DNA from 3 places in the Alkalihalobacterium alkalinitrilicum genome. Region 3 is predicted to be linked to each of the others. Evidence: predicted binding sites of a transcription regulator. Region 3 holds the regulator's gene; each other region holds the start of a gene.
The links. Region 3 encodes Rex, which represses fermentation and respiration genes when NADH is low (regulators of the CRP and FNR family bind a similar motif). Its sites were predicted from a motif close to TTGTGAAATATTTCACAA; they were not measured.

Region 1 (10,684 bases), 330 kb from region 3:
CTTCCTACAAACCAATGAGCTCTCAGCCAAATGAAGAATCCGTTCGAAACATATTAGATCAGGAATTCCAAGTGAATGAAGAAATGTCCGTACTGGTTAGTGATTTAACGTACGTCAAAGTAGGACATTATTGGAGCTACGTCTGTTTTTTAATTGATTTATATAATAGAGAAATAGTTGGTTATAGCGTTGGAAAACGCAAAGACGCAGCTTTAGTTCAACGCGCCTTCGCAACGGTTAATCGGCCATTAGAGAATGTAAAACTCTTTCATACAGATCGCGGATCTGAGTTTAAAAACGTAGCTATTGATGAATTATTAAGTGAAAATGAGATTGAACGTTCATTGAGCGATAAAGGAAACCCTTATGATAATGCAGTGGCAGAAGCGACATTTAAGATTCTAAAAACAGAACTAATTCATGGGGAGCAGTTCCATTCCCTTAACCACCTAGAACTTGAACTGTTTGATTATATCAATTGGTACAATAACATCCGTTCGCACAGTGCCCTGGGGTATCAAAGTCCAGCAAGTTATCGAAACTTAGCCCCTAAAAAAATTGTTTGATTTAGTGTTGACATACCAACCTTTAAAAAGCACCAGCGTGGGGGTACAATAAAACACTCTAAGCTTTTAATTTTCACTTAACTTCCTCCTATATAACGGTATTAGAGTATTCTACAGATTTTTTGTAATAATTGGTATAACCTATTAAATAGGTTAACCCCCACCAATGTGTTATTATGCATCCCATAACATAAAGTAACTTTTTCATAAAAATTACTGCTTCCTTGTCCGTTAAAAACTATATAAATGGTCACCTAAACAGGTAAGCATTTCTATTATTAAAACAGATCTCACGACACTTGGTTACTAGAAATTCCACCATTCAAGATTTAATTTAAGCTTTGTATATAGTAAATAGGAAATTAATCTATTTCTATCTCTATTATTCTGCCTGTCATTACATCAACATCTACTTCATACTTGATTCCTAATGGTGTTAAGATTTCAACCTCATAAACCAAAAATCCATTTTCCATGTCTAACTCCACCTCAACAACTAGACCTGGTACATGTTGCAATGCAATCTGAATTGCCTCTTCTATTGATATTCTGCGATACCATAAAAGATTATGACCACCCCAATTATTGTTATGCCAGTATACATTCGGGTTGATCCAGTTGTTATATTTCATGATACATTCTCCTTACCTTACCCATTGATTTTAATACCCTTTTCTATTTTATTCATTCACTAATAAGGGGTACCTTGATTTTGAGTAATGACTATGTTGGTTAACCGCCTATTTTTTTAAACAAAATAAAGGACCAGAAAAGCTCTGATCCTTTGATACTTCATTTGAAACCCTTACTATATTAACAACAACTACTAGCACCTAATAACACTAATCCAGCGCCCTCTTGAGGTTCTTCTACATCTATTGTTAATTCTTCTGATGCAGTAATCGCTGGATCCATTGCAACTTTAATGTTATTAATCGTTTTTACATGATCCGATTCTTGTGGTGTATCCAAAGAAATTGCGAATTGTGGTCCACAACACCCAGCAACTGCGTATAATCGAATGCCTTCTGCCCCATTTTGATTTAACACATTTTGTAACAATTCTTTCGCTTTATCGGTGATTTTCATTGATTTCTCCTCCTACACAATTTTCGATTTAATAACTGAGCTCTTTTAGCTTTTCATACCCTAGCTTTTCTTCCTGAAGCCAAGGAATAATCGCGCATTTCTCAGACAGTCTGTCATTCGCCTCATAAATCCAATGCTTTTCTGAAGCGGCTTTCCCACTCAGCACAGGATCTGTCGTATGCGTTGCATATAAACTTTGATTAATCACCCACCAGGTCGGTTGAATGTCTGCTCGTCTTAGATCATCTTGTAATCGAGAGGCTTCCAATACAGGTGTAGCTTCGGCCAAAGTCACAATTACTACCGCTGTTTCTTTAGCATTTCGGATTTGCGGAAGTAGTTTTTTTACACTTTCAGGGACTTCTCCTGTAGCTCTAGCAATTTCTTGACTATACGACTGAGCCGCATCTAATAATAACAACGTATGTCCTGTAGGAGCTGTATCAATGACCACCACTTCGTTTTCTGATTTGGCTACCACTTCAGCAAACGCTCGGAATACTGCAATCTCCTCTGTACAAGGTGAATTTAAATCTTCCTCTAAATATGCCAAACCATCTTGATCTAACTCTTTTCCAGCGTTTGCTAAAACATCCGCCTTATATTTTTCTACTTCTTCTTTTGGGTTAATGCGACTTATCGTTAAGTTTTGATTGAGCTGATCATTTTGGAATTGGTAATCTAAGTGAGCAGCTGGATCTGTCGTCGTCAAATGCACGCGATGTCCTTTTTCTACTAATCCAACTGCAATCGCCGATGCAACCGTTGTTTTCCCTACGCCACCTTTCCCCATTGTAAAGATCAGCTTCTTGTTCGTAGATGAAAAATCATCAATAACGTCATTTAATCTTGGAAGCTTGTTAATTTCATGATCACTTATGAACTCTGGTGCTGGTATCTCGTTTGGTTGGAAAAGATAGCGTAGATTTTCCACTCCAGTTAAGGAGTATGAAACAAATGGCAAAGAATAACTGACCGTCTGTTTTAAATGAATCGGTATTTGTTTTAAGGCATCTCTTTGTCGACGGTAAAACGCAGAAGACACTTCATCATCCTCTTTATAATGTTGAAGGAGTCCATTAACGATTAGGATTTGATTGTTAATATCGATCTCTTTCAGTTCTTCTGATGCTCGATCCGCTTCTAAAAGGGATGAAACGTCAGGTCTAGTTATAAGGGTTAATGTCGTTTGGCTAGGATCTGAAAGAACTTCTACTGTTTGCGAATAAAGATTCTTTTTATCCGCTAACCCCGATAAAGGTCCTAAGCATGAAGCTCCGTGTGTGCTTTCTTCTAAAAATCCATTCCAAGCGGTTGGAAGCTGTAATAAACGTAACGTATGCCCTGTTGGTGCTGTATCAAAAATAATGTGATCAAATTGAGATACAATATCAGCATTCGTAAGCAAACTGCTAAATTCATCAAAAGCGGCAATTTCTACGGAGCAAGCTCCTGATAATTGCTCTTCCATAGTAGCGACTACAGAATCAGGAAGTTTCCCCCGATATGGACCTACGATTTTTTCACGATAAGTCGCGGCAGAGCTCTCAGGATCTAAGTTACTGGCAAATAAATTCTCAACATTCGGAACGGGTTTTGGTGAATTCGTTAATTCTATATTAAAAACATCTTGTAAATTAGAAGCTGGGTCTGTGCTAATTAATAACACTTTCATGCCATTATCCGCTAATGCAACAGCTGTCGCACAAGCTGTTGAGGTTTTTCCAACGCCACCTTTTCCAGTCAAAAAAAGAAATGGTGTATTTATGACCTTTAAGGGATTGAAAGGTTGAAACATGAATTTCCCTTCTTTCTTATTTCAAAGTATTTAAATCAATTGAAAGACGCACTTTTGGTTTTTCCATTAAGTCCTCAGGTTTTACCTCGAACCATTCTGCAAGTTCTCCATTTGTTGGGTAGCTTCCTACTTTTACAAGCTGATCGTTTACTAAAATAGCCGGTAAAGCATCTGGACCTTTTTCATGTAAGACACGGTTGACTTCTTCATTTTCTGCAAATAGGTCTGGATCATTGGTTAATTGGTAGCGTCTGATCTTAAACCCTTTTTTCTCTAATGAATAGACAGCTGATGCTACTCGTGTTAATTCAGGATCCACGCTAGGACCACATACACCCGTAGAACAACACATTGCAGGATCAAAAATTTCAACTTTTTTCATCTTCAAGCCCCCATCTTTAAAATTTTATCCCGTATCGACTAGCAGTAATACCCCCACTTCAAGACTTCGAAGGATCAAAGAAGGATAAGTGGGGATAATGCCAGTAACAACTAAATGAACACAGATTAAATGCGCCACATCGTTGATCTCATCTAACCATCAGTGGGGAAAGAGAAAAACCCACACTGATATCGATCATTTACCTGTTTCACTAAAGTGTTTAATTCTGTCACCAATTTCATCACGAACACGCTGGAAAAACGCCCACTTTTCTTCATCGGTTCCTTCAGCCTTAGCTGGATCATCAAATCCCCAATGTTCTCTTTTTACATGAGATGGTGTTATCGGACATTTGTCAGCTGCATCACCACATAACGTAACAACTAAATCCGCATTATTTAAAATATTAGGGTCAATAATATCTGACGTTTGATTGGTAATGTCAATTTCAGCTTCGTTCATCGCTTTAACAGCATTCGGGTTTAAGCCATGTGCTTCAATTCCAGCACTATAAACGTTCCACTCATCGCCTAAGTATTTCTTTGCCCACCCTTCTGCCATTTGGCTTCTGCAAGAATTTCCTGTACATAAAAAATAAATTGTTTTTTTACTCATTTTTATATCTCCTTTTTCGGAAAGAGGAACGTGGTTTCGGAACGAGTTTCCTTCTACGAAGTTCCTATCACGCCACCTTCAATAGTTTTATATAATTTATATTTATCCTTTATTAACAGTAATCTATTTCGTATTTTTACTTAGCCAATTTCGCATCTGGGAACCAATGTCTTGTTTTGTTTGCTACTTTTACTAAGTAAAGCATTAACGGAACCTCAACGAGAACCCCTACTACGGTAACTAATGTTGCCCCTGAGTTGAGCCCAAATAATGCAATGGCCACCGCAACAGCTAGTTCAAAGAAATTACTCGTTCCAATCATCGCAGCAGGTGCAGCAACGCTATGTTCAAGCCGCCATCTTTTCGCCCAAAAATAGGCGATCACAAAAATAAAAAACGTTTGAATAATTAACGGTACAGCAATCAAACCGATATGAAATGGATTATTTAAAATTACTTCACCTTGGAAAGAGAAAATAATGATTAAAGTTAGTAATAGTCCAACAATCGTAAACTTTCCAGCACGCTTCAAATACACTTGTTCAAACCATTCTTTTCCTTTACTTTTAATTAATAAAACACGAGAAATGTAACCCGCAGCTAACGGTACCACAATAAATAAAACGACGGATAAAATGACCGTTTCATACGGTACCACAACGTTATTAATCCGCAGTAAAAACATCACAATCGGACCATATGCAAAAATTAAAATTAAATCATTTACAGATACTTGAATAAGAGTATAACTCGCATCGCCTTTCGTTAAATAACTCCAAACAAATACCATCGCTGTACAAGGAGCAGCTCCTAATAACACAGCGCCTGCAATATACTCAGTCGCAAGCTCCCCTGAAATAAATGGGGAAAAAATAATTTTAAAAAAGAGCCATGCAAAGAAAAACATTGTAAACGGCTTGATCACCCAGTTAACGACTAGCGTTACAACTAACCCTTTTGGCTTTTTTCCCGCATTCACAATACTGTTGAAATCAATTTGTACCATCATTGGATAAATCATTAACCAAATTAAAATAGCCACTGGAATGGAAACTTGCGCATATTCAAATCGGCTTAATGTTTCGGGAACGGCTGGTAACCACTGCCCGATAGCAAGACCAACAATAATACATAGGGCAACCCAAACGGTTAAATACCGCTCGAAGAAACCAATACCTTTCTTTACATCACTTTCGCTTTCTTTACTCAATTTCTCTCACTCTCCTTAGATTAATGAAGTATTTTATTATTATTCACACGTTATTCGTAAACCTTGCTCTTCTAATTCTTGTAATTTAAAGTCTTGGTTAGGAAGATGTTGAAGCAGGCTTTGAACCAATAGATAATAGCTACTATCTTTGTTTAATGAATAAATAATCCACTGTCCCCTACGCATTTCTCGAACGACTCCTAAGTCTTTCAACTTACGAACATGTTGACTAATCGCAGGTTGGCTAATTTTAAAAATTTCCACAAACTCACAAACACAACAATCATTTGAATCCAAAATTTTTACCATGGTCAATCGTGTTTTATCACCGAGTAACTTTAAAATGGTGGCCGCTTTTTCTATTTCAACCGTTGTTTCTTGCATGAAGTCACCTCCAGAAATTCAAAATATATAAGTATGTACTTATATAATACTTTGCTTATATTCTATTTCCAACTGTCTCAATGTAAAGATTTTGTAAAGGAATAGATATTTATCCTGTTTATTTACAAGCAGCTACCTATTATTACCCTTAAGTACTTTTCAATAAAAAAGCGTCTTACTCATTCTCACACCTACTATTCTAATTTAAATCATTCTCCAGTTACGGATTTAAAGGATATTTCTCATAGAAAAAAAACACAACTATTTCAATTTTTTTAAAAGTTATTCTCCTACATGTGATTAATATCACTACATTGAAATGAACTCCTTGTTATTCTTACAGTATCGAAAAACATTATTAGTTATGTAGTAACCATTTAATTAGTGAAAAAAAGTTACTGGAAAATACAATATCTTTTACTGGAGGATCTAACTATGAGTATGTTTTGTTATCAATGTCAGGAAACAGCAAAAGGAACAGGTTGTACAATCGTTGGAGTATGTGGAAAGAAAGATAATCTTGCGAATATGCAAGACTTGCTCATCTATACAGCCAAAGGCACTTCAATTGTAAACAATGTGGCACGAGAGTTAGGGGTAAATTTAAAAGAAACAGATAAATATATCGTTACATCTCTTTTCATGACGATTACAAATGCAAACTGGAATCAAGAAGACTTTTTTAATCATATAAGAAAAGGGTTAAGTCTTCGTGAAACAACCAAAACGGCGATTGAAAAGGCGGGTCACAAGGTTGAAAATACGAGTGACTTTGTCACTTGGTTTGCTGAAACCAATAATGATTTGGAAATCAAATCAGCTAGTCAAGAAGTGAGTATCCTAGCAACAAGAGATGAAGACATTCGTTCGTTAAGAGAGCTTATCGTTTATGGTTTAAAAGGTTTAGCGGCTTATTTAGAACATGCGAATCACTTAGGATATCAAAAAGATGATCTTTATGCTTTTATGCAAAAGGCACTTGCTGATGTAACAAATGACGACCTATCAATTGATGAGTTAGTCGGTCTCGCAATGGAATGCGGTAAATATGGTGTCCATGCGATGGAACTATTGGATACAGCCAATACAACAACATACGGTAATCCTGAAATTACCAAAGTAAACATTGGGGTTCGTACTAATCCAGGCATTTTAATTAGTGGCCATGACCTAAAAGACATGGAACAACTACTAGCACAAACAGAAGGAACTGGAGTGGACGTTTATACGCATAGTGAAATGTTGCCAGCTAACTATTACCCAGCATTTAATAAGTATAGCCACTTTGTCGGAAACTACGGGAATGCATGGTGGGAGCAAACACGTGAATTTGAAAGTTTTAACGGCCCAATCTTGATGACGACCAACTGTATTGTACCACCGAAAGCATCATATAAGGATCGTATGTATACAACAGGAGCAACAGGTGTTGAAGGTGTCGTGCATATTGAAAAAAATGAAGACGGATTAAAAGATTTCTCTGCGATCATCGAGCATGCGAAAAAGTGTGAGGCTCCAATCGAAATTGAAAATGGTGAAATCATTGGTGGATTTGCACACGATCAAGTTTTAAAACTGGCTGACAATGTTGTTGAAGCTGTTAAGAATGGCGATATTAAACAATTTTTTGTCATGGCAGGATGTGATGGAAGACATAAAAGCAGAGAGTATTATAAAAATTTTGCAGAAGAGTTACCAAAAGAAACCGTTATTTTGACAGCTGGCTGTGCGAAATATCGTTATAACAAATTAGATTTAGGGGATATCAATGGTATCCCAAGGGTTCTAGACGCAGGACAATGTAACGATTCTTATTCATTAGTTATGATTGCATTGAAGTTAAAGGAAGCGTTTGGTTTAGAGAGTGTAAATGATCTACCATTATCATATAACATTGCATGGTATGAGCAAAAAGCGGTAATTGTCTTCTTATCTCTATTGTACCTTGATGTAAAAAACATCCATGTTGGTCCAACGTTACCAGCATTCTTATCTGAAAATGTAAAAAATATGTTGATCGAAAAATTCAACATTGGCGGTATCACAAACACGACAGACGATATCAAGATGTTCATGAATGAAGTCGTTCCAGCTGGCTAATTAAGCACAAATTGAAAGAATACTCAGTAGAGAGGATTCCATGTAATCGAAAATCGGTTACTCGGAATCCTTTTTGCTGCAACTAATAATGCTTCAATTATTGAAAAATACTATTCTTAATACCAAAGAGTCATATTGATAACCATTGTCAATTAAAAGTCCAAAAGTTAATTTTTAAAGAATAAATAGCCTGTTCAGAAATTATCTTAATTAAAGTGGGAGATAATAATTTGTAGAATTTGCTTTTCTCTTAGTGGCAGAACTGTTTATACAATAGTAACTTCTTTGCTAGATCTTCAAGTGATGTATTTACTAGCTGCCTTTGCAACCTTTTTTCGATCATTGTAAAGTCCAATTATGAATCCTAGGTTAAAGCATTTATAATCCTTTAGGTCTAAAATTCTCCTTGGAAAATAAACATTCAAACTTATCACTTGACAAAAAGCATCTATTAGTTGATAATTGTTATCGAATTAGAATTATTATAGATAAGTAAAATTATTCTATAATGAATTCTGTAAAAAATATTTTTAGATATTATAGGAGGAAGATTAATATGTCATTAATTGGAACAGAAGTAAAACCATTCAGTGCAAAAGCTTTTAAAAACGGTGAGTTTATCGATGTAACGAACGAAAGCCTTAAAGGTCAATGGAGCATTTTCTGCTTTTATCCGGCAGATTTCACATTCGTTTGCCCAACTGAGCTTGAAGATTTACAAAACGAATACGCAACGCTAAAGGAACTTGGAGTTGAAGTATATTCCGTTTCAACAGATACTCATTTCACACATAAAGGATGGCATGACAGCTCAGAAACAATTGGAAAAATTACTTACGCAATGATTGGTGACCCTTCACAAACAGTCACTCGTAACTTTGAAGTTCTAGACGAAGAGTCTGGTCTTGCTGACCGTGGTACGTTCATCATTGACCCAGACGGTGTTATCCAAGCTGTTGAAATCAACGCTGGTGGTATCGGTCGTGATGCAAGTATCCTAGTTAACAAAGTTAAGGCCGCACAATATGTTCGTAACAATCCAGGTGAAGTTTGCCCAGCTAAATGGCAAGAAGGTGGAGAAACACTTAAGCCAAGCCTTGACCTAGTAGGTAAAATCTAAGGAGTGCGATAAATGGTACTTGATGCTGAAATTAAGTCACAGTTAAATCAATACCTGCAACTAATGGAAGGCGATATTCTGCTTAAAGTTAGTTTAGGTTCCGGTAATGTTTCAAATGAGATGGAAGCGTTAGTCAATGAACTAACTTCTATGTCAAATAAAATCAGTGTCCGAAAAACTGAATTAACAAGAACACCAAGCTTCAGCGTCAACCGTGTAGGCCAAGAAACTGGCGTCACATTTGCAGGTGTTCCTTTAGGACATGAATTTACTTCATTAGTGCTAGCCCTACTCCAAGTTAGTGGAAGAGCGCCTAAAGTTGATCAAAGCGTCATTGAGCAAGTGAAAAACATTAGCGGTGAATACCACTTTGAAACATATGTCAGCCTTAGCTGCCATAACTGCCCTGACGTTGTACAAGCTCTTAACATGATGAGTGTACTCAACCCTGGCATCACTCACACTATGATTGATGGGGCAGTATTTAAAGATGAAGTAGAAAGTAAAAATGTCATGTCGGTACCAGCTGTTTACTTAAACGGGGAATTCTTCGGTGGCGGTCGTATGACCCTAGAAGAAATTCTTGCTAAAATGGGCAGTGGTCCAGATGCATCTGAGCTTTCAGATAAAGAACCATTCGATGTACTTGTTGTTGGAGGCGGACCAGCTGGGTCAAGTGCCGCGATTTATGCAGCACGTAAAGGTATTCGTACAGGAATTGTCGCTGAACGTTTCGGTGGACAAGTTCTTGATACGATGAGCATTGAGAACTTTATCAGTGTAAAACATACTGAGGGACCTAAGCTCGCAGCAAGCCTTGAAGAACATGTTAAAGAGTATGGCATTGATATTATGAATTTACAGCGTGCTAAGAGTATCGAAAAGAAAGATCTTTTTGAGCTTGAACTCGAAAGTGGTGCTGTACTTAAGAGTAAAAGTGTTATCGTAACAACAGGTGCTCGTTGGCGTAATGTTGGCGTTCCTGGAGAACAAGAGTTTAAAAACAAAGGGGTAGCCTATTGCCCTCACTGTGACGGTCCATTGTTTGAAGGAAAAGATGTTGCAGTTATTGGCGGAGGTAATTCTGGTATTGAAGCAGCGATTGATCTTGCAGGGATTGTCAATCATGTAACGGTTCTTGAATTTATGCCAGAACTAAAAGCTGATGAAGTCCTACAAAAGCGCCTTTACAGCCTTCCAAATGTAACGGTCTTAAAGAATGTTCAAACTAAAGAAATTACGGGTACTGACAGTGTTAACGGAATTTCTTATATTGACCGTGAAACAGAAGAAGTAAAACATGTCGAATTACAAGGTGTATTTGTTCAAATCGGCCTTGTACCTAATACCGATTGGTTAGAAAGCGTTGTTGAACGTAATCGCATCGGTGAAATCATTGTAGATAAACATGGGGCTACAA
Region 2 (10,684 bases), 1.6 Mb from region 3:
TCTTGCTCAGTAGGTTTTTTTCCTTCAATTAAATTCATTTGTGTACGACGTCTTCGTAACGCTTGCATTTCATCAAAGTCGATAAAGCGAATGGCATCACTTGGACAAACTGATGCACACATCGGGGAAATCCCGTATTGCGTTCTGTCGTAACACATATCACATTTGTACATTTTATTTTCTTCAAAATCGAATTTAGGTATTCCGAATGGACATCCAAATGTACAGTTTCGACAACCGATACACTTTTCTTCCATTGCCGAGAGTACAACACCTTCTTCTGTAATTTGGATCGCATTTGCTGGACATACACGTGCACAAGCTGGATCTTTACATTGCATACAGAGCATTGGGAACGTATGTCTGCTCTCCATGAAGTCAACATATTCTACATAGTTCCGCTCTTTCGCATCATGCCCACCACATTCGCGGCACGCCGCTTGACACGAGCGGCAGCCGATACACCTTTCAAACTCTAAATACATGACTTTTTTCATTTTGCAAACACTCCTCTATTTCGTTTCGTTTAAGGCCTTTTTCATTTTTACCGAACATACTTTAAATTCAGGCATTCTTGAAACTGGATCCAATGCTGGGTTAGTTAACTGGTTAATCGCAAGTTCTTTTCCCCAATGGTAAGGAACAAATACAGTATCTTCTCGGATTGCTTTTGTTAAGCGTACATCCAACTCCATTTCTGAACGCCTTGTTGTTAATGTCACTTTGTCTCCATTCGCAAGTCCATATTGACTAGCAAGGGCTGGGTGCATTTCCGCATATGGTGTTGGGCATTGCTCCATTAAAAATTTCGTTCGTCTCGTTTGACTTCCTGATAAAAAGTGGAAGACTACGCGTCCAGTTGTTAAATACAATGGGAACTCTTCATCGGGTACTTCACCTGAGTCGCGGTAGTCAACGATTGGAAGAATAGCTTTACCATCTGGTGTTCCAAATTTTTCTTTAAACATCGTCGGTGTTCCAGGATGATCCTCAGAAGGACAAGGCCAAAATACTCCGTCTTCGTTATCAATTCGTTCATACGTAATTCCGTAATAATCCGCTTTACCACCTTTAGATGCTAAACGGAACTCATCAAAGATTTCACGTGGATTGTTATAGTTAAATAAATGACCTTTATCCATACGCTCTGCGATCACCTTCATAATTTGCCAATCTGTTTTTGACTCACCAATTGGATCTTTTACTTTACGAATACGAATCACACGACCTTCGAGGTTTGTTGTCGTTCCTTCATCTTCTGCCCAAGAAGTAACTGGAAGAATAACATCAGCAAATTCCGCTGTCTCTGACATAAAGAAGTCACTCACGACTAAGAAATCTAATTTTCTAAATCCATTCCAAATATGTTCAAGGTTAGGTGCAGATACGGCTGGGTTACTACACATCACGTGCATCCCGCGAATGCGCCCTTCTTCAATTTCATCAAACATCTCATAAGCAGATACTCCTGCTTTTGGCATATCTGCAGGGTCAATACCCCATACGCTAGACACGTATTTTACCGCTTCAGGATCTGATATTTTACGATAACCTGGTAATGCATCTGCTTTTTGACCATGCTCACGTCCTCCTTGACCGTTCGCTTGACCTGTAAAAGTAGCTACACCTGAGGCAAATTTGCCAATTTGTCCTCTTAATAGTGCCATTGATGTGTAAAGACGTACATTGTCGACACCTTTTGATTGCTGTTCAATTCCACGAGCAAACATGACAACGGAACGAGGAGATCGTCCAAAGATATGTGCTGCTTTCACAAGTTTTTCAATCGTAATTCCTGTGATTTCAGATGTAAATTCAGGAGTAAAATGCTCGACAGCTTGTTTCAATTCTTCATAATTGTTACAACGCTCATTCACATATGCTTCATCTACATACCCTTCTTTGATAAGAAGGTGAAGCATTCCACTAGCTAATGTGTCATCTGTTCCAGGTCTTAAATCGAGATGAACATCGGCAATTCGAGCGGTTGGTGTTTCACGCGGATCAGCTACAATCATCTTTGCTCCTTTATCTCTTGCTTTCCATAACCATTGAATACTCGTTGGGTGACATTCTGCTGTGTTTGACCCTGCCATAAAGAAACAATCGGTATGCTCTAACTCTGGCCAAGGTAAAGTTGAACCTCGATCGGTTCCAAGGGTTGCCATAAACCCACCTGCAGCCGAACTCATACAGAAACGGCCATTGTAATCCACGTAACGAGTACCTAATACCGCTCGTGCATATTTACCAACGAGGTAACATTTTTCGTTTGTCATCGATACACCACCGAATACACTTAGCGCATCTTTTCCATGTTCTTTTTGAAGCTTTTTAAAGTTCTTCTCAATAAGGTCAAGCGCTTCATCCCAAGTCGCTTCTACAAATTGTCCGTTCTTTTTGATCAGAGGTTTTGTAATTCGCTCCTCATGATCAATCGTTTGGTATGCTGTCACACCTTTAGGACACATTTTTCCTAATGTTACTGGCCAATCATAACGAGGTTCAACACCAACAACTTTATTTGTTTTTTCATCTAAACGAATATGCATTCCACACTGCATTCCACAATAACAACAATGAGTTGTTATTAGCTTTTCACCTTCATGAATTAAGTTTTTAACTCCGTCTTTTACAAGATAATCTGTCATTTACTTCTCCCCCTCATTTGTTCGATCATAAAAGTCTTCTGTACGTTTGCGACCAAACCCAGGTATATGAATACCGTTATTCGTTTGGATCGGCCCAAATGGATTTCCAGCTGCATTTTCTAGATTTAATTGACTCATGACTCGCATTCTTCTACGGCAAGATGGACAATAATCAGCTAAATACGATCCATCTTTCAGTTGTAAATCAAATGCTTGTGCTCCTAAAATGTCTTTTACATCATCAATTTGATCGTCACTACTATAAGACGTGCCACATTTTTTACATGGTCGAGTATCAACTTGAAGCTGTTCTTGGTAATTCATTGGTACAGCTGCCGCTAATGGACGAATTGGTAAATGAAACAGCTTTCCGAATGGGAAGTAGACGAGAAAGATGACGACTGTTACTTGATGAATAAGTGTTAAATATTGGTGCATATAGCCACCCATAAATTTATAAGAAAGCGTTAAAACCAATCCAGATACTGTTACAGCTAACAGCATATATAATGGAAACAAATCAAATTCAAATCGTTGTCCTACTTGTACGTTTTTGTCTTTTGCTCGACGGATCATCATCATTACGACCCCAGCTAGTACCATTAATGCAGTAATATTTAAGCCGTTGTAAACAAGTTCCGCAAATAGTCCATTTGCTGCCATTTGTAGCGTTGGTATCCCAAAGACAACGATTTGATACGTTTCAGGATCAACGAGACTAAAGTGCACCCATCCGAACGTTAGTCCGAAGGTGATCCCAAAGGAACCGATACAGCCCCAAGCTACAAGCCAGTGTTGAATTCCACGATAAATTCCGCGCTTAAAGATAAACTTTTGAAAAATAATATTATCCACTAATGTTTTTGCTATTGCTTTTACGTTACGTTTCTGTCTTTTTCTTGTTTTTAAATTTTTGATCGTGCGTTTAATGACTTGGTGTGTTGCTGGACGGATCACCCATGAGCAAATTCTTACAGTCAATCCAATTGCAAATACGAACGACGAAATGAGATATCCGAAAAGCATCATATCTACGTGCGTAAACTGTTTCGTCCCTATCCACATCGTAAAAATTAATACTAAGACAACAATAAAAGCATACATGCTTGTTTTTGAATAAAAGGATCTTTCCAATTGGTTCATCCTAGTCACTCCCCCTGTGCTAAATCACAATTTGTTTTGTTAAATTTATTGTAGAGGCTACGCGATTTTGACACTGTGAATTTTTTCACACGAGGATAGAAAATATCGTGACAAAATAATGGCAGAAAGATTTCAGCTCGCCTTTTTTTAGTAAAAGGCTTGTATTTACTAGGGGCAAAGCATGATAGGAAGAAGATGTGAACTTTGTGACACATTTGATGAAATGATTAATGAAAATCCTAACTATTACTGCCAGTTGTTACGGGATAAAAAAGAGCCTCAATCAAAGATTGAAACTCTTGGAGCATGCCACACAGGCCTATTGAACCAATGCTGCAGGAATATAATCACAACTTGGATCACTTTCCAAGTAATCGCCATGCACCGCTAAGGCACGTGCCCTAGAGCCTCCACATATCTCTTTGTATTCACAAAGTCCGCATTTTCCTTTTAATAAAGATTTATCACGTAACTCTTTCATAACAGATGAATTCTGGTAAATATCTAGCAATGACTGCTCGCGGACATTGCCACATTTTACTGGTAAAAAACCGCTCGGGTATACATCCCCAATATGACTAATGAAGACAAAACCATCTCCATCATTTACGCCTTTTGGGGCTCGTCCAAGAACATCGACATGTTTGACTGGTTTTTTAATGCCGTTAGGGTCACTTCCTGAATGTTGTATATTGCCTTGGGGGCCAGCCCCTTTTTGATTTTGAAAAAATACCCTACGATAATGAGGGGCTTCTGTCGCTTTAACGTGATATGGCATTTTTTCTTGAACAGTTACTAACCACTTCATCACTTCTTCATGTTGCTTTGGTGTCAGCATGTCTTTTTGCTGTGCTCGTCCTGTCGGAATTAAGAAAAATAAGCTCCAAAGGACTGCGCCCATTTCTTTTACTTTTTCACTAATTCGTTCTAAATCATCAATATTATAATTCGAGACCGTTGTATTAATTTGAATAGGAATGTTCAATTCTTTTAAATAAGAAATTCCTTTCATCGTACGGTCAAAAGAACCGTTGATGCCTCTAAAGTAATCATGGATTTCAGCATTCGATCCATCTAAACTAAATGCCCACCTCGATAACCCGACGTTTTTTGCTTGCTCAACAGCCGCTTGTGTTACTTTAGGTGTTGCACTCGGCGTCATTGACACCGCTAATTTTTTTTCATTAATCGCATATTGAGCTAATTTAAATAAATCAGGTCGCATAAGAGGGTCTCCGCCTGTAAATACAAACAGTGGGTTATTCATCTCAGCGATTTGATCGATTACTTTTTTTCCCTCATCAAAAGATAGCTGTCTAGGGTCCGCTTGATATTGTGCTTCTGCGCGACAGTGAAGACATCTTAATGCACATGCTCTTGTGACTTCCCATATAACGATGAAAGGAAATTGATCGTAAGTCAGTTTCTTCTCTAGTGTATTCATAGCGAATCTACTCCTTCTCCAGCAAAATAATGCTTCTACTTACACTATAAGAGAATTAATGACATTTGACTGTGAACTCCATCACAATGTTTCAACAGTTTATTAATTACCTGATCACTTATTCTTTTAGTTTAAAATGGTTAATTTTTTCTTGTAGTCTATCTGCCATCGACGTTAGTTGACTAGATGCTGCTCTTACTTCTTGCATGGCTGCTGTTTGTTGTTCGGTCGAGTCAGCAACAAAATTTGTATGGTCAGCGTGACGCTCAGATATGGCGACGATCATTTTTGTTAATTCTACAATTTTGCGAATTTCACCATTCATTTCTTTCAGCCTTTGACTAATTGAATACACATCACTCGTAATTTCATTAATCGTATCTGCAATGTCATGGAATGATGATCCTGCTTGGTTCATTACATAAATCCCATCAGTAACTGCCTTGTCTCCTTCTGAAGAGGTTTTAACAGCTGCTGTTGTTTCTTGTTGAATTTGGGAAATCAAATGACTAATTTCTTTCGTTGCAGATGATGATTGTTCTGCTAGTTTCCGTACTTCATCCGCAACAACGGCAAATCCTTTTCCATGATCACCTGCTCTTGCGGCCTCAATCGCTGCATTTAAAGCGAGTAAGTTCGTTTGATCGGCAATAGCGGTAATCATGGAGATGATTTCGTTAATTTGTTCTGATTTTTGATCCAGGCCGTTCATTGTTTTTTTCATAGAAACTGAGTTTTGTTTTATCATTTCCATTTGCTCAATGGCACGTTTAATAACTTCATCACCTGTACCTGCTTTTTGATTTGCAAGCGTGGAAACTTCTGTGGTGCTATTCATTCGTTCGAGTACTTTTTGCATATCATTTGATATATCAGTAACTACTTCATTAATATGATTTGATTTACGAACTTGTTGTTGAGAATCCTCTTGAATGCTTTTTATTCGTTCTGTGTTTTGTTCGGTAGCCATCGTTACGTGCTCGGCTTGATCAAATAACTGTTCGGACGTTCCTGCCACCTGCTGTGAACTTTTAGAAACATCCCCTACAATTTCTTTTAACTGATCGACCATATTATTAAAGTCATTCGCCAATTCACCAATTTCATCATTTCGCTTTGTCGTTAATCTCGGTGCTGTTAAATCTCCTTGGGCAATTTTTCTTGCGTATATAATAAAGTTGGAAATAGGTTTCATCGTTCTACCAACAAACCAAATCGTGACTGCTGTCGAAATGAGTACGGGAATAATTCCAAAAAGAATCCCGCCTTTTACCATATCCCACGTTCTTTCATGAACGATGCTCGCATCAAAATCAATGGCACTGATCGCAATCATTTCCTTACTCGGGTCATGATCTTTAAATATTGGTGCATAACCTGTTAAACGTTTCATTCCGCCATATTCATAAATATCAGAATAATGCGGATGCCCCATCGATTTCATCATATTTAAAGCTTCTTCATCTAAAAAAAACATATCTCCTGCTTGAAAACCTTGCGCCTGCATATTGACATCAGCGACTAAGATTTGCCCTTCAAGCGATAAAATATATTGCGTTTCAAAAATATCTTTATGATCGACAGTCCAACTAATCAATTGTCCTATTTCATCAGACTTTGAAAAGTCTCCTTGAGCGATTTCTTCAATTTCACTTGGATTTAAAAGACCTGTCGTGATGTTTGCACATCCATACAATTCAATCGCTGCTGCTTCTTTTACCTTTTCATAAATAATACGATAGTTAGAAATAGAAATAATTGTCATTGAAATAAATATTGTAGTAAAAATAATTAACCCTAGTTTTACTGTTACGCCATTTTTTCTCTTCATCTTATCACCCTCTAATTCTAGTTACTTTTAATAGGATTGTAATCGTTATTCGGACTTTTGGTTGTGAGAAAAGTCACATCCTAATTAGCCAAATGGTAATAAAATAAAATCGTACCTCATGTACATCAAAAATTAGGAGTGAAAAAAGATGATTACTGGAAATGTAATTGCTGTTACTAGTGGTAAAGGTGGAGTGGGAAAATCAACGGTTTCGGTTAATCTAGCTCTTGCTTTAACGCGCTTAAATAAAAGAGTGGCTATCATAGATTTAGATATTTATGGATTTAGTGTGCCGAAAATGTTAAACATTACAGATCGACCGAAAACAATTAATAACAAAATTATTCCTGTTGGTTCTCATGGATTAAGTGTCATGTCGACAGGTTTTATGGTTCGAGGAAACAACCCGATAGTTTGGAGGGGACCAATGCTCGGACGAATGGTTGAACACTTTTTCAAAGATGTAATTTGGGGACAACTAGACTATGTTATTTTAGATATGCCACCAGGAACGGGAGACGTTGCTCTAGATCTCAACCACTTACTCCCTAACTGTAAGGAAATTATCGTTACGACACCACATCCGACCGCTACACATGTAGCCGAACGCGCTGGAACAATGGCTCAAAATACAAACCATGAAATTTTAGGCGTTATTGAAAATATGTCCTATTTCTCGCCTCCAATTGAAAATGCTGAAAAATACTATCTTTTTGGCAAAGGTGGCGGCAACACGTTAGCAAAAACATTGGATACAACCGTACTAGCATCACTTCCAATGTCCATTCCAAACGAAAATGGCGAAGTCCCTACGATTTATGATGAAACATCTAATTTATTTATTCACTACAATGACTTAGCTTGTAAAGTTGAAGAATTAACGGTAACTAAAGCTAGTGTGAATTAGCCATATGAAAACAAGAAACTTTATAAGAAAAAAGCCGCTCTTAAGGAAAAAAAGTAGCGGCTTCTTTCTATGTTTTATTACCATATATGTTGTATTTCTGGGGGAAGTGTCCCTAGTATTTTTTTCCAAGTTGTGACTTTCTTTTTTTAATATTAAAGCAATGTATGCTTTAAGACCTCTTATACTATTAATTACAAAAAATGAGGCTGTCCCAATAAAAGAGTCAGCCTCCTAACTTAATCTAACAATACTATGAGGAATTAACGTAAAGTTCCCATAGTGAATAAGGAGGCCACTGAAAAAGTACCTGAAATAATAAAAGATATAGCACCTCAATTATTTGAGAGTGCTATATCTTTTTTGCTGTATAATTAAAATATCAAATTTGAGTGGGTGGATACGATGATTCAACATCAACAAGTAAACTTAAGTCCTTATATGGCGATTTATGACATAGTAGTACCGAAGGATAATGTTTTAAGAAAAATCAATGACTTAGTCGATTTTTCTTTTGTATATGAAGAATTAGTAGATAAATATTGCCTAGATAATGGACGTAATGCGATCCATCCTATTCGCATGTTCAAATACTTATTATTAAAATGTATCCACAACGTATCAGATATTGATATTGTCGAACGCTCAAAATATGATATGTCATTCAAATATTTTTTAGATATGGCGCCAGAAGATCCAGTGATTGATCCAAGTTCCTTAACGAAGTTTCGAAAACTGCGATTAAAGGATGTAAATTTATTAGACATGCTAATCAATAAAACTGTTGAGATCGCAATCGAAAAAGAAATTATAAAAAGTAAATCTATCATTGTAGATGCTACCCATACTAAGTCTCGTTACAACCAAAAATCAGCTAAAGAAGTGCTGATTGATCGCTCTAAAAATCTAAGAAAGACCATTTATCAAATAGATGAAACAATGAAAAGTAAATTCCCAACCAAAACAACATCAGATGTATTAGAAGATCAAATTGAGTATTGTGAAAAGCTAATTAAAGTCATTGAAAAAGAAGAGACTATCTGTGAATTCCCCAAGGTGAAAGAAACATTAAACCTACTTAAAGAAACGATAGCTGATGATATTGAACATCTACAATTATCCAAAGATGAAGATGCTAAAACAGGACATAAAACATCGGACTCAGCATTTTTTGGTTATAAAACACACATTTCCTTAAGTGAAGAAAGAATTATTACTGCAGCAGTTATCACAACAGGAGAAAAGAATGACGGAAAGCAACTAGAAACCTTAATTGAAAAAAGTATGGAAGCAGGTATGGAAGTTGATACTGTGATTGGTGATGCAGCTTATTCGGAAAAAGGAAATATTGAATATACAAAAACAAACGAAATGAAGTTAGTAGCTAAACTCAACCCTGTTGTCACTCAAGGTAATCGAAAAAAAGAAGATGAATTTGAGTTTAATAAAGATGCTGGTATGTATGTTTGTAAGGCTGGACACATGGCTATCAGGAAAGCACGAACTGGAAAAAAAGGTGTAGCGAAAAACCAAAAACACACATATTACTTTGATATAGAAAAATGTAAGGTGTGTCCATTAAAAGATGGCTGTTATAAGGAAGGAGCAAAAGCCAAAACATATTCTGTTACAATTAAATCGGATGTACACACAGAACAAATAGCTTTTCAAGAAAGTGATTACTTTAAAGAAAAATCCTCAGAGCGTTATAAAATAGAAGCAAAAAATAGTGAATTAAAACACCGGCACGGGTATGATGTAGCGTCATCTTCGGGTCTCGTTGGCATGGAGATTCAGGGAGCCATGGCTATGTTTACGGTGAATTTGAAAAGAATTCTGAAGTTAATTGGATAACTATAGTATGGGATTGACTTAAATTATAAGCAAAAAGAGACACCCTTATCCATTTAATGGATATAGGAACGTCTCTTTTTTGTGTGTTTATTCTTTCATCTTGAAAAACGGAAGTTTTTCAGTGGCCTCTGAATAAGTTAGGGGACTTTACTGATTGTCAGTGTAATAAAATGAAGTGAATTCATTAAGAGTCTTATTGTCGGCTAAACAAGGACAGACATTTATCCACCAATAGCCGACATTACTCTTGTCGTTGGGGTTCCTTGTTGATACAGCGATTGCCCCATTTCATGGTTTTTCGGTTTTAAGAACAAAGCTCGCTTGTAGGCTTCAATTAACTCATCTTTGTCATAAGCAATCTGTTTGACTGGTACTTCTGACTCCCAAAATAAGCACGACTTCAAATGACCATCTGCGGTTAACCGTAGTCGATTGCACGAAGTACAAAATTCATTTGAAATCGGATGGATCAAGCCGAAACTTCCTTTAGCATTTTGAAAAGAATAAACGCGAGCGGGCCCTGCCATTTGTTGGCGCTTATGTTCAACATAGTCACCGATCGTTCGAGCCACATCTTCTACGATCGATAAAGATTGATATTGATTAGACCATTCGGATTGTTGGTCACCAATAGGCATATATTCAATAAATCGAATTTGTACGTTTTCTTTCATTGTCCATCGTAAAAACGTTTCGATTTCATCAACATTATAATCTTTTAATAACACAACGTTTAACTTAATCGGCTGAAAGTTATACTCGATTGCTGCTTGAATACCTTCTAATACGTTCTGTAGTTTTCCATTTCTAGTAATCCTCGTGTATTTTTCTTCATTTAGAGTATCTAAACTGATATT
Region 3 (10,684 bases):
AGACTGTTCGGATTTCTTTTTCTTGCATAAGCGGGAATTCATCCCAAAGTTCGTGTATTACTTGTTTGTTCGATGTTAATTTTGCTTGTTCTTGATCATAATAACCTATAGCAACGTTACTTCCATAGGAGACGGTTCCTGTTATTGGTTGCAATTCTTTAGTAATGATTTTCAGTAAAGTTGATTTACCAATTCCGTTGGGACCAATTAATGCTACACTTTCACCACGATTAAGTTGGAAATTAATGTCTTTAAATAATGGGACATCTTTATAACCACCAGAAAGAGCTTGTACCTTTAAGACTTCATTGCCTGTTTGTTTATCAATTCCGAACAAGAAATTTGCTGTTTTTTCATTTCCTTGAGGTCTACCTAGGCGTTCCATTTTTTCTAGTGATTTTCTACGACTTTGAGCTCTTTTGGTCGTAGAAGCTCTAGCGATATTACGACGAACAAAGTCTTCTAGTTTCGCGATCTCTTCTTGTTGCTTTTCAAATTGTTTTAATTCTTGTTCGTAGCGCTGAGCTTTTTCTTCAAGGTAGTCACTATAATTCCCTTTAAACTTTGTCGCTTTTGTTCTTGATAATTCATAAACGTGATCGACAACTTTATCTAAGAAATACCGATCATGTGAGACAATGAGAACCGCTCCAGGGTAATTTGTTAAATATTGTTCCAGCCAAGATAGTGTTTCAATATCAAGATGGTTCGTTGGCTCATCAAGAATAAGTAAATCTGGCTTGGTTAATAGTAGTTTTCCGAGAGCTAGACGCGTTTTTTGGCCACCACTGAGTGTAGAAATTTTCGTAGCATAGTCAAAGTTTGCGAAGTTCAAACCAGCTAGTACGGAACGGATATCGGCCTCGTATTGATAGCCACCTTCATCTTTAAACGTTACTTGAAGTTGATCGTATTCTTGCAAGATTTTATCGTAATGTTCATGACTTGGATCAGCCATTTGTTCTTCGAGCCGTCTAAGAGCCCGTTCTTTTTTTTGAAGTTCAGCAAAAACCGTTAACATTTCATCCCAAATGAACAGTTCAGACTCCAATCCTGTATCTTGAGCAAGATAACCGAGTTTGACATCTTTAGGAATAATCAAATCACCTGAGTCGAATGATGTCTGACCAGCAATAATTTTTAATAGTGTTGATTTCCCAGCCCCATTTCGACCAACAAGAGCAATTCGTTGTTTTGACTGTATTTCAAATTTTATATTTGTCAAGATGGGCTCTACGCCGAATGATTTGGTTAAATTTACACACTGTAATAAGATCATAAATAAAATCCTTCCTACCTATAAAAAGGTTGTTCAAAAAGTTCAGGAGGAGAACTCGCTGTTGAAATGAATTTGTTGATTTGTTACGTTAAACGGAATAAAATTTCCCTATGTGCTATTAAATCAAGTTTACCTTATCAGACGGTATTCAACAACTTCATGAACACTGACTGAAAACAATTACATGAAGAGAAAAATAGTGTACAATATGATTTGTAATAACCTGAAATGGTGTAAACCTTGGAGGCGATCTATGAAATTCGAACAACCCAAAATTCCACAAGCAACAGCGAAACGATTGCCCTTATATTATCGGTATTTAGAGAATCTTAATTCTTCGGGAAAGCAAAGAGTATCATCGTCAGAGTTAAGTGAAGCGGTGAAAGTAGACTCGGCGACGATTCGCCGTGATTTTTCTTACTTTGGTGCTTTAGGTAAAAAAGGGTATGGATATAATGTTAATTATTTGCTATCTTTTTTTCGGAAAACGTTAGATCAAGATGAGTTAACGAAGGTCATCCTTATTGGGGTCGGGAATCTTGGTACTGCGTTTTTAAATTACAATTTTGCTAAAAATAATAATACAAAAATTGAGATGGCTTTCGACGTTGACGAAGATAAGGTTGGGCAAGAAATCGGTGGGGTTAGAATATACAATTTAGCTCAGCTTGAAGAACAATTAGATCCAGACGTGACGGTCGCTATATTAACAGTTCCCGCTCATTCTGCTCAAAAAATTGCTGACCGACTCGTTTCTGTAGGAATTAATGGCATTCTTAATTTTACGCCAGCAAGATTAACAGTTCCAGACAATGTTAGGGTTCACCATATTGATCTATCAGTAGAACTTCAAGCACTTATTTATTTTTTAAAGCATTATCCGTTATAATAGAGGATAAGCCTATAAGTGATATTTCGTTAGAGTATATAGAAAGTTAAATTTAAGGAGGTGTTTGTTATGCCATTAGGACCAGGTAGTTTAATTTTAATAGCATTAGTTGCCCTATTGATCTTCGGACCGAAAAAGTTGCCTGAATTAGGAAAAGCAGCAGGAAATACATTACGTGAATTCAAGAATGCTACTAAAGGATTAGCAGATGAAGACGACGATAACAACAAGAAAAATGAGAAACAAAAATAGTTAGGATGGGTAATTCATGGAACAGAAAGACATGTCTGTGTATGATCATATAGGCGAGTTGCGTAGACGGTTAATTATCGTGTTCGTCTTTTTTATTATCGCCTTTGTGATTGGATTATTTATAGCCAAGCCGATCATTACCTTTCTTCAAAGTGCACCGACTGCTCAAGATATTCCAATGAATGCCTTTAAGCCGATTGACCCACTCAAGGTATATATGACATTTGCATTTTTTAGTGCATTTTTACTTGTTTTCCCAGTCATTTTATATCAGCTTTGGGCATTTATTAGCCCTGGTTTACATGAAGTTGAGAGAAGAGTGACGTTAGCTTATATTCCAATTGCATTTATATTATTTCTGATGGGAATTTCATTTTCTTATTTCATTTTGTTTCCGTTCGTCATTCAGTTTGTCGGTGCGTTAGCAGGACAATTAGGAATAAATGAAATGTATGGAATAAATGAGTATTTTACCTTTCTCTTTCAATTAACCATTCCGTTTGGGATCCTGTTCCAAATGCCAGTCGTTATTATGTTCTTAACACGGCTAGGAATCGTAACGCCAGTCTTTCTTGCAAAATTTAGAAAGTTAGCTTACTTTATCCTTCTCGTGATCGCGGGATTAATCACACCGCCTGAATTGATTTCCCATTTAATGGTTACTTTACCATTATTCTTGTTATATGAGATTAGTATAGTCATCTCAAGAATATCGTATCGTAAAGCACAACGCCTCGAAGAGCAACGTTTAAAAGAACAAGAACAGGCGGATAATGAAAATCATGGCTAGACTGCATTCACTGAATGCAGTCTTTTTTTGGGTTGCCTGGCACCATTGAAACCCGTACTTATAGCTTTGAAGAGGTGGACCATTGACAAAAACCATCACACATCATACGATGGATTTACTGTATTAAAGTGATGAATTGTAGGGGTTGAAATAATGAAACAGTTTCAGATGAACCAGACAATGAAGGGACTTCCAAAGCAATATTTTGCGAGCCTCGTCGCTAAAGTAGGGGCACTTGTAAAAGAAGGTGCAGACATTATTAATTTAGGACAAGGAAATCCAGATCAGCCAACACCTGATCATATTGTAAAAAGTTTGAAGGAAGCGGCCGATCTTCCTAAATACCATAAATATCCACCATTTCGAGGGTATCGCTTTTTAAAAGAAGCGGTTGCGGAGTTTTATCAAAGAGAATATGGCGTGGATATTGATCCAGAGAAAGAAGTTTGTGTTCTGTTTGGCGGAAAAGGTGGACTTGTTGAAATTAGTCAATGCATGTTAAATCCTGGTGACGTTACGCTTGTTCCAGATCCTGGGTATCCAGATTATTGGTCAGGAGTAGCATTGGCTGGAGGCCAAATGGAAATGATGCCATTGCAAGAGAACAATAACTTTCTACCCGATTATCAAGTGATCAGTGAAGACGCTAAAAAAAAGGCTAAACTTATGTTTCTGAATTATCCGAATAACCCAACAGGGGCAACAGCGTCGAAGGCATTTTATGATGAAACGGTTACATTTGCTAGGCAGCATGATTTATGTGTAGTTCATGACTTTGCATATGGTGGTATAGGATTTGATGGTCAAAAACCAGTAAGCTTTCTCCAATCAGAAGGGGCAAAAGAGGTTGGAATTGAAATTTATACGTTATCAAAGACATATAATATGGCAGGTTGGCGTGTTGCTTTCGCTGTTGGTAATGCCTCTGTTATTGAAATGCTTAATTTATATCAAGATCATATGTATGTAAGTTTGTTTGGAGCGATCCAGAAGGCCGCAGCTACTGCACTTCTAAGTCCACAAACTTGTGTGGACGAATTGGTAAAAAAATATGAAGGCCGCCGCAATGTTCTTATTGAAGGTTTACAATCGATTGGCTGGGATGTAAAAGCACCGAATGGGTCTTTCTTTGCGTGGCTGCCGTGTCCAGAGGGAATGAGCTCTGAAGAATTTGCTGATATCCTACTTTATAAAGCACATATTGCGGTAGCTCCTGGCCGAGGTTTCGGTGAAAGCGGAGAAGGGTACGTTCGTGTAGGCCTCTTAGAAGAGGAAGACCGATTAAAAGAAGCAGTCGAGCGTATTCGAAAACTTGAACTTTTTTAAAATGAGAGGAGGTCCTCCAATGAAAGTTGCAATCTATCAAATGGATATTGTACCAGGTCAACCAGAAGAAAATCGTAAAAAAGTGAGACAGTGGGTTGGCCAGCTAATGCAAAGTGAAGAAATACCAGATGTCATTGTTCTTCCTGAAATGTGGACGACAGCTTATACGTTACCGACGTTAGATGAAGTCTGTGAGGGTGAGCGGAATGAAACTGCCCAATTTTTAAGTGAAATGGCGAGTATGAACAACATCAACGTTGTCGGTGGTTCTGTTGCGACAAAGGTAAAGGATAAAATATATAATCGAGCGCTAATCTTTAATCGATCTGGGCAACAAGTTCACCAGTATGATAAAGTACACCTCGTTCCGATGCTTGATGAACATCTATATTTAGCTGGAGGCGAACAAAAGGCTCAAATTTTTGAATTAGACGGAGTGAAAGTAGGTGTGATCATATGTTATGATCTTCGTTTTCCAGAACTTGCTCGCTCGTTAGCCTTAGACGGTGCCGAAGTGCTGTTCATTTTGGCGGAGTGGCCTGAAGCAAGGCAAACCCATTGGACAATATTGCAGCAAGCCAGGGCAATTGAAAACCAAATGTATATTATATCGTCCAATCGAGTGGGGACTTACGATGGAGTAGAATTTTGTGGGAGATCATATGTGATTAACCCATGGGGAGATATTATTGCCCAGGGTACACAAGCAAAAGAAGAAACCATTAGGGCAACCTTGCCATTAGAAAATGTAAAAGAAGTCCGTAAAAATGTTCCAGTTTTTAAAAGTAGAGTGCCAAACTTATACTGAATAATGAAGAGGGAGCACAAAGTCTAGTTTTTAGACCTTGTACTCCTTCTTTTTATGAGCATTCGAGCGCTACTTGGAGTAATAGTAGCCGTCGTACTTATTTAAGTAGTTTTGCTTTGGCCGTAGTTAATTCAGATTAATGTTAAAGTGCTTTATGTTAGCTGATGTCAGGGGAAGAAGAAGTGAGGGCGGTAAGTACAGGGAGTTCATAGTGCCCGTGGGAGGAATAGAAGAAGCGGTCGTGGTAACTATAAAGCGTTCATAGTGCCCGCGGGAGGACTAGAAGAAGTGGTGTCGGTAACTATAAAGGGTTTATAGTGCCCGCGGGAGGGATAGAAGAAGCGGTGATGGTAACTATAGAGGGTTCATAGTGCCCGTGGAGGGATAGAAGGAGCGGTGGCGGGAACTATAAAGCGTTCATAGTGCCCGTGGGAGGGATAGAAGAAGCGTGGGCGGTAACTATAAAGGGGTCATAGTGCCCGTGGGAGGGATAGAAGAAGTGGTGGCGGTAACTATAGAGGGTTCATAGTGCCCGTGGGAGGGATAGAAGAAGCGTGGGCGGTAACTATAAAGGGGTCATAGTGCCCGCGGTAGGGATAGAAGAAGTGGTGACGGTAACTATAAAGCGTTCATAGTGCCCGTGGGAGGGATAGAAGAAGTGGTGGCGGTAACTATAGAGGGTTCATAGTGCCCGAAGCAGTGTTAGAAGAAGCGTAGCGGTAACTATAAAGTGTTAATAGTGCACAAACAGTATAAGCGATCACTATCATACTGCTATTTTGAACAGTTTGTGAAATGGTGAGCAAATATATAGACAGATATAGAGGTATGCTTTAATATATAAATTGTGAAACACTTCACAAACGAAGCATTAAAACTTGTCGCGACCAGGTTAAATGTCACTAACAACGTTCTAGAGGAGGAATAACTATGTTTGGTCAATTCTTACGCAATCATTCTATTTCAGCAGGTATCCTTTTATTTCTACGTGTATATCTAGGTTGGACTTGGTTAACTTTAGGTTGGGGAAAAATTACAGGCGACTTTAATGCTGGAGGTTATTTACAAGGTTCAGTAGCTAACCCTGTAGTAAACGGGGAAGGTCTTATATATCCGAATTACGTAGCGTTTTTAGAGAAGTTTGCTATTCCGAATGCGGATCTATTTAGTGGTATGGTAGCATGGGGAGAGTTTCTTGTAGGTTTAGGACTTATTCTTGGTGTATTCACTAGTGCTGCAGCATTCTTTGGTGTAATGATGAACTTCGCATTTATGTTTGCGGGAACTATTTCCACTAATCCATGGCTGGTGTTAATTTCAATGTTTATTTTAGCAGCTGGTGCAAATGCAGGTCGTTACGGTGGAGATCGTTGGGTATTACCTTATTTACGACAAAGTTTTATGAAAAAATCAGATGATCAAATGTTAGATGGTCAGAAAAAAGTTATAAAAGTTGCATAACGAAATAAAGACAATCAGTCTTGACTCTCGCTTTACCCCTCATAATAATAAAATGGTTTGAAGTTACTTTCTGTTGTAGTTGCACTAGTAGGCATCTGCATAGAAAGTAGCTTCTTTTTTATGCTTTCTTGGTGTATCGTCAATGGGAGGTGAGAAGTGGCGGGAGTTTCATTGTGAGACTGGCTCTTTTTCGACTTTCTTTCAACTGGAAGTAAAAAGGTACCTGAAATACTGTGATCCATGTTATAGTAGTAGTAATTTATTTCGACTAACGAAATGGTGGTATTCATATGAGTAATATATCAGAAAAGTGGATGGTCGTCATTGCTGTATTGATTGGGACGTTCACGTTAATCTTAAATAATAGTATGCTCAACCCTGCTGTACCACAGCTCATGACTGTATTCGATACAGATGCGGTTTCTACAGGATGGGTCATTACGATTTTCATGGTAACAATGGGGATGACCATGCCCCTAACGGGTTTCCTCGGTGATAAATGGGGTAAGAAACGGTTATATATTATCGGACTAGGTATTTTTGTAGTAGGTTCGATTCTTGGTACTTTTTCATGGAACCTTTCATCTCTCATCATTTTTAGAGGTATACAAGGAGTAGGTGGGGGCATTATGATGCCTTTATCGATGGCGCTTATTTTTGCTAATTTTCCCAAACAGGAAAGAGGAATGGCAACCGGGATATATGGTGTTGCGGCAATGATGGCCCCTACCATCGGTCCAACGATTGGTGGAATAATTATCGAAACGGGAAGTTGGCATTACTTATTTTTATGTAATGTTCCTTTTGGGTTATTAGGAATTTGGTTTGCTTCGAAATATTTAAAAGAAACGGAAATGAATTCGAAAATTACATTTGATCGTTGGGGATTTATAACGGTTACTATCGGTGTTGGTTTAATTCTTCTTGCACTTGGCCGTACCTCAAGTCTTGAACATCTTACGAATGCTCTAAATATTAGTTTTATCGTTATTGGATCTGTTTGTTTAGTTTTATTTATTATGATAGAGAAAAAACAAAAGTATCCATTACTAGATTTAACGATATTTAAAATTACCCCATATTCTCTGAGTGTTTGTGTTTCAGGAGTGATGTCGATCGGTTTGTTCGGGGGTGTATTTTTGATCCCGCTACTACTACAAAATGTGTATGGTTTTAACGCCATTGTCACGGGTCTCGTATTTTTGCCTACCGCTTTATTAATGGGAATTTTTATGACCGTAGGTGGACGTATTTTAGATCAGCGTGGAGGAACAGGGGTTATTACTACTGGGCTAATTATTTCAACAATTTGTACATTTTTATTAGGCTCTTTGACAATGGAAACGTCCCTTGCATTTATTATCATTCTTATGGCTATTAGGGGAGTAGGGTTTGGACTTTCAAGTATGCCTGCAACAACCGCTGGTATGAATGCAATACCAGAGCAATTCATTTCTCGTGGCTCGGCCATGAATAATGTATTGCGCCAAATGAGTTCAGCCTTAGGGATCGTATTCATTTCTATTTATTATGAAGTAAGAAAAGCACAATTATATGGAATTGAAGAGTCGGTTGAAGCAGCTAACTTACAAGCCATTAATGAAGGATTTATTATTTTAGCTGTGTTAACTGCGATTACAGTTCCTTTAGGTTATTTACTCGGAAAAACCGCAAAAGAAATGCCCACGCAGGAAAAAAATGTTTCATAACTAAAGACAAGAAAGAGAGCACTCCTTTTTGAAGCGAGTGTTCTTTTCTGTTAGAAGCAGAGCAATAAGTTCGCGTTTATGTAAGATAATGGTACCGACCCATTTATGAAATAGATTACAAAAGTTGTTTTATTGATGAAATAAAAAGAAAGGCTAGCACTTAAGTTAGACCAGCCCTTCTTAATTTATACGAACATAAGTATTAAATAAATGTTTAATTAATACTTATGTTCCTGTTTATTTAGACTTTTTTATAGATTTTCTCATTTGAAAAAATCGATAGGCCATCATAAAATCAACGGCTGATAAACCGATAAAAAGGTATGTCCAAAAATTCCAGCCTGCTACTTGGACATTTTGAATCGCTAAATAGGTGAACATGACACCTATTAAGGCATAGACGAGCGCCATAAATGTAGGAGACGTTCTCATACTATAAATCCTCCAATAAATGATTGTATTTGCTCTAGTTGTCGTTGTAATTCATCTAGTCTTTCTCCATAGATAACATGGACTAAAACAGCTATGGTATTCATAGCAACATGTGCGATAATCGGTACTAGAATTCGTTTTGTTTTCACATAGAGATAAGCAAAAACAAACGCAAGAGCAGTGTAAACTAATATGTAGTCTAAATCCATGTGCACGAGAGCGAAAATTAATGAGCTGATAAGCGCAGCGATAATAAAGTTATATTTTTTATAGAGTGAACCAAAAATAACTTGCCTAAATATAATCTCCTCAAGAATTGGGCCGATTACGGCCATAATGATGATAAACAATGGAAAGATACGGGCATATTCAGAGATTCGCTCTGTATTTTCAGATCCAGGTTCTACTCCTAATAGAAAAACTGAAATATAAATCGAAATGTATTGTGCTACAAATGCAAGGAGTACACCAAGCACCGACCACATCGCGGCTTCAGATTTAGAAGAACGGCCACGAACTTGATGGCGATTACGTATGTCAGGTAGGAGTAAAATTACGATAATCAATAATGCAGCTGAAAAACTAATGGTACTCCAAATCCCTGGAATTCTTTCCAAAGGTATATCCATAAGTTTCAATAATGGAACACCAATAAAAGCAGACATATGCATGGCGATATATGTAATTAATACCCACCAATAGCGTTTAGACACGATATAATTCCCCTTTTGAATAGACGTAGTGTTTTTCATGAACAATGTATTTTCCATTTTATCATACTTATTTACAAAATAAGAAGGAATGGGGCTTAACAATAAAGAAGAAGTTTAAGTCCAATTTTGTGTTAGAAAACTTTCAGTAAGTAGTTTATAAAACAACTCATTTGGTTATTCTAGTGAAGGCTTTTGTTCAATATTACAAGTTGTAATATTAATTTTACAAAAAAAATTATTCAAAGTACTTGCAAAAAAAAATATGAATGATTATTATAATAATGGAATTAGCACTCAACCAAACAGAGTGCTAACAAAAACTCCTCACCCTAAAATTTTACATAAATTGAGGAGAAAAAAATATTTTAAGGAGGTTGTTTTCCTTGTTAAAGCCATTAGGTGATCGTGTTGTAATTGAGTTAGTTGAGACAGAAGAAAAGACTGCAAGTGGTATCGTACTTCCAGACTCTGCGAAGGAAAAACCACAAGAAGGTAAAATTGTTGCAGTAGGTACAGGTCGCGTACTTGAAAATGGTGAGCGTGTTGCTCTTGAAGTGAAGGAAGGCGACAAAGTAATTTTCTCTAAATACGCAGGTACTGAAGTGAAGTACGAAGGTAATGAATATTTAGTTTTACGTGAAAGTGACGTATTAGCTATTCTTGGTTAATCAAAACGATAAAACATGATAAAACATATTAAGATCATTTTAGGAGGTTGAAACGATGGCAAAAGATATTAAATTCAGTGAAGACGCTCGTCGCTCTATGCTTCGTGGTGTAGATGCATTAGCAAATGCTGTTAAAGTAACATTAGGACCAAAAGGACGTAACGTTGTTCTTGAAAAGAAGTTCGGTTCTCCTTTAATTACTAATGATGGTGTAACAATTGCTAAAGAAATTGAACTTGAAGATCCGTTTGAAAATATGGGTGCAAAGTTAGTTGCTGAAGTTGCTAGCAAAACGAACGACATTGCTGGTGATGGTACGACAACGGCAACTGTTCTTGCGCAAGCAATGATCCGTGA

Region 1: a site for Rex is predicted at 6,339-6,356, ahead of hcp (hydroxylamine reductase). Genes of this name have one in related genera too.
Region 2: a site for Rex is predicted at 5,308-5,325, ahead of BK574_RS08685 (TIGR04053 family radical SAM/SPASM domain-containing protein). Genes of this name have one in related genera too.

The regions. Positions count from the first base shown of each region.
Region 1 is NZ_KV917368.1:3,125,507-3,136,190, forward strand. It holds partial or broken gene BK574_RS15055 (IS3 family transposase) at 1-566, shown strand, start outside; gene BK574_RS15060 (PepSY domain-containing protein) at 929-1,198, opposite strand; gene BK574_RS15065 (adhesin) at 1,380-1,655, opposite strand; gene arsA (arsenical pump-driving ATPase) at 1,684-3,453, opposite strand; gene arsD (arsenite efflux transporter metallochaperone ArsD) at 3,470-3,835, opposite strand; gene arsC (arsenate reductase (thioredoxin)) at 4,031-4,450, opposite strand; gene arsB (ACR3 family arsenite efflux transporter) at 4,587-5,660, opposite strand; gene BK574_RS15090 (ArsR/SmtB family transcription factor) at 5,700-6,044, opposite strand; gene hcp (hydroxylamine reductase) at 6,486-8,144, shown strand; gene ahpC (alkyl hydroperoxide reductase subunit C) at 8,701-9,264, shown strand; gene ahpF (alkyl hydroperoxide reductase subunit F) at 9,277-10,684, shown strand, end outside.
Region 2 is NZ_KV917368.1:1,870,742-1,881,425, forward strand. It holds gene BK574_RS08670 (4Fe-4S dicluster domain-containing protein) at 1-497, opposite strand, end outside; gene BK574_RS08675 (molybdopterin oxidoreductase family protein) at 513-2,651, opposite strand; gene BK574_RS08680 (MFS transporter) at 2,652-3,794, opposite strand; gene BK574_RS08685 (TIGR04053 family radical SAM/SPASM domain-containing protein) at 4,114-5,238, opposite strand; gene BK574_RS08690 (methyl-accepting chemotaxis protein) at 5,357-7,069, opposite strand; gene BK574_RS08695 (P-loop NTPase) at 7,218-7,976, shown strand; gene BK574_RS08700 (IS1182 family transposase) at 8,379-9,827, shown strand; gene moaA (GTP 3',8-cyclase MoaA) at 10,049-10,684, opposite strand, start outside.
Region 3 is NZ_KV917368.1:3,451,757-3,462,440, reverse strand. It holds gene BK574_RS16675 (ABC-F family ATP-binding cassette domain-containing protein) at 1-1,279, opposite strand, end outside; gene BK574_RS16670 (redox-sensing transcriptional repressor Rex) at 1,533-2,168, shown strand; gene BK574_RS16665 (twin-arginine translocase TatA/TatE family subunit) at 2,238-2,420, shown strand; gene tatC (twin-arginine translocase subunit TatC) at 2,437-3,210, shown strand; gene BK574_RS16655 (pyridoxal phosphate-dependent aminotransferase) at 3,364-4,536, shown strand; gene BK574_RS16650 (carbon-nitrogen family hydrolase) at 4,556-5,344, shown strand; gene BK574_RS16645 (DoxX family protein) at 6,275-6,805, shown strand; gene BK574_RS16640 (DHA2 family efflux MFS transporter permease subunit) at 7,096-8,514, shown strand; gene BK574_RS16635 (YdiK family protein) at 8,752-8,946, opposite strand; gene BK574_RS16630 (CPBP family intramembrane glutamic endopeptidase) at 8,943-9,659, opposite strand; gene groES (co-chaperone GroES) at 10,043-10,327, shown strand; gene groL (chaperonin GroEL) at 10,383-10,684, shown strand, end outside.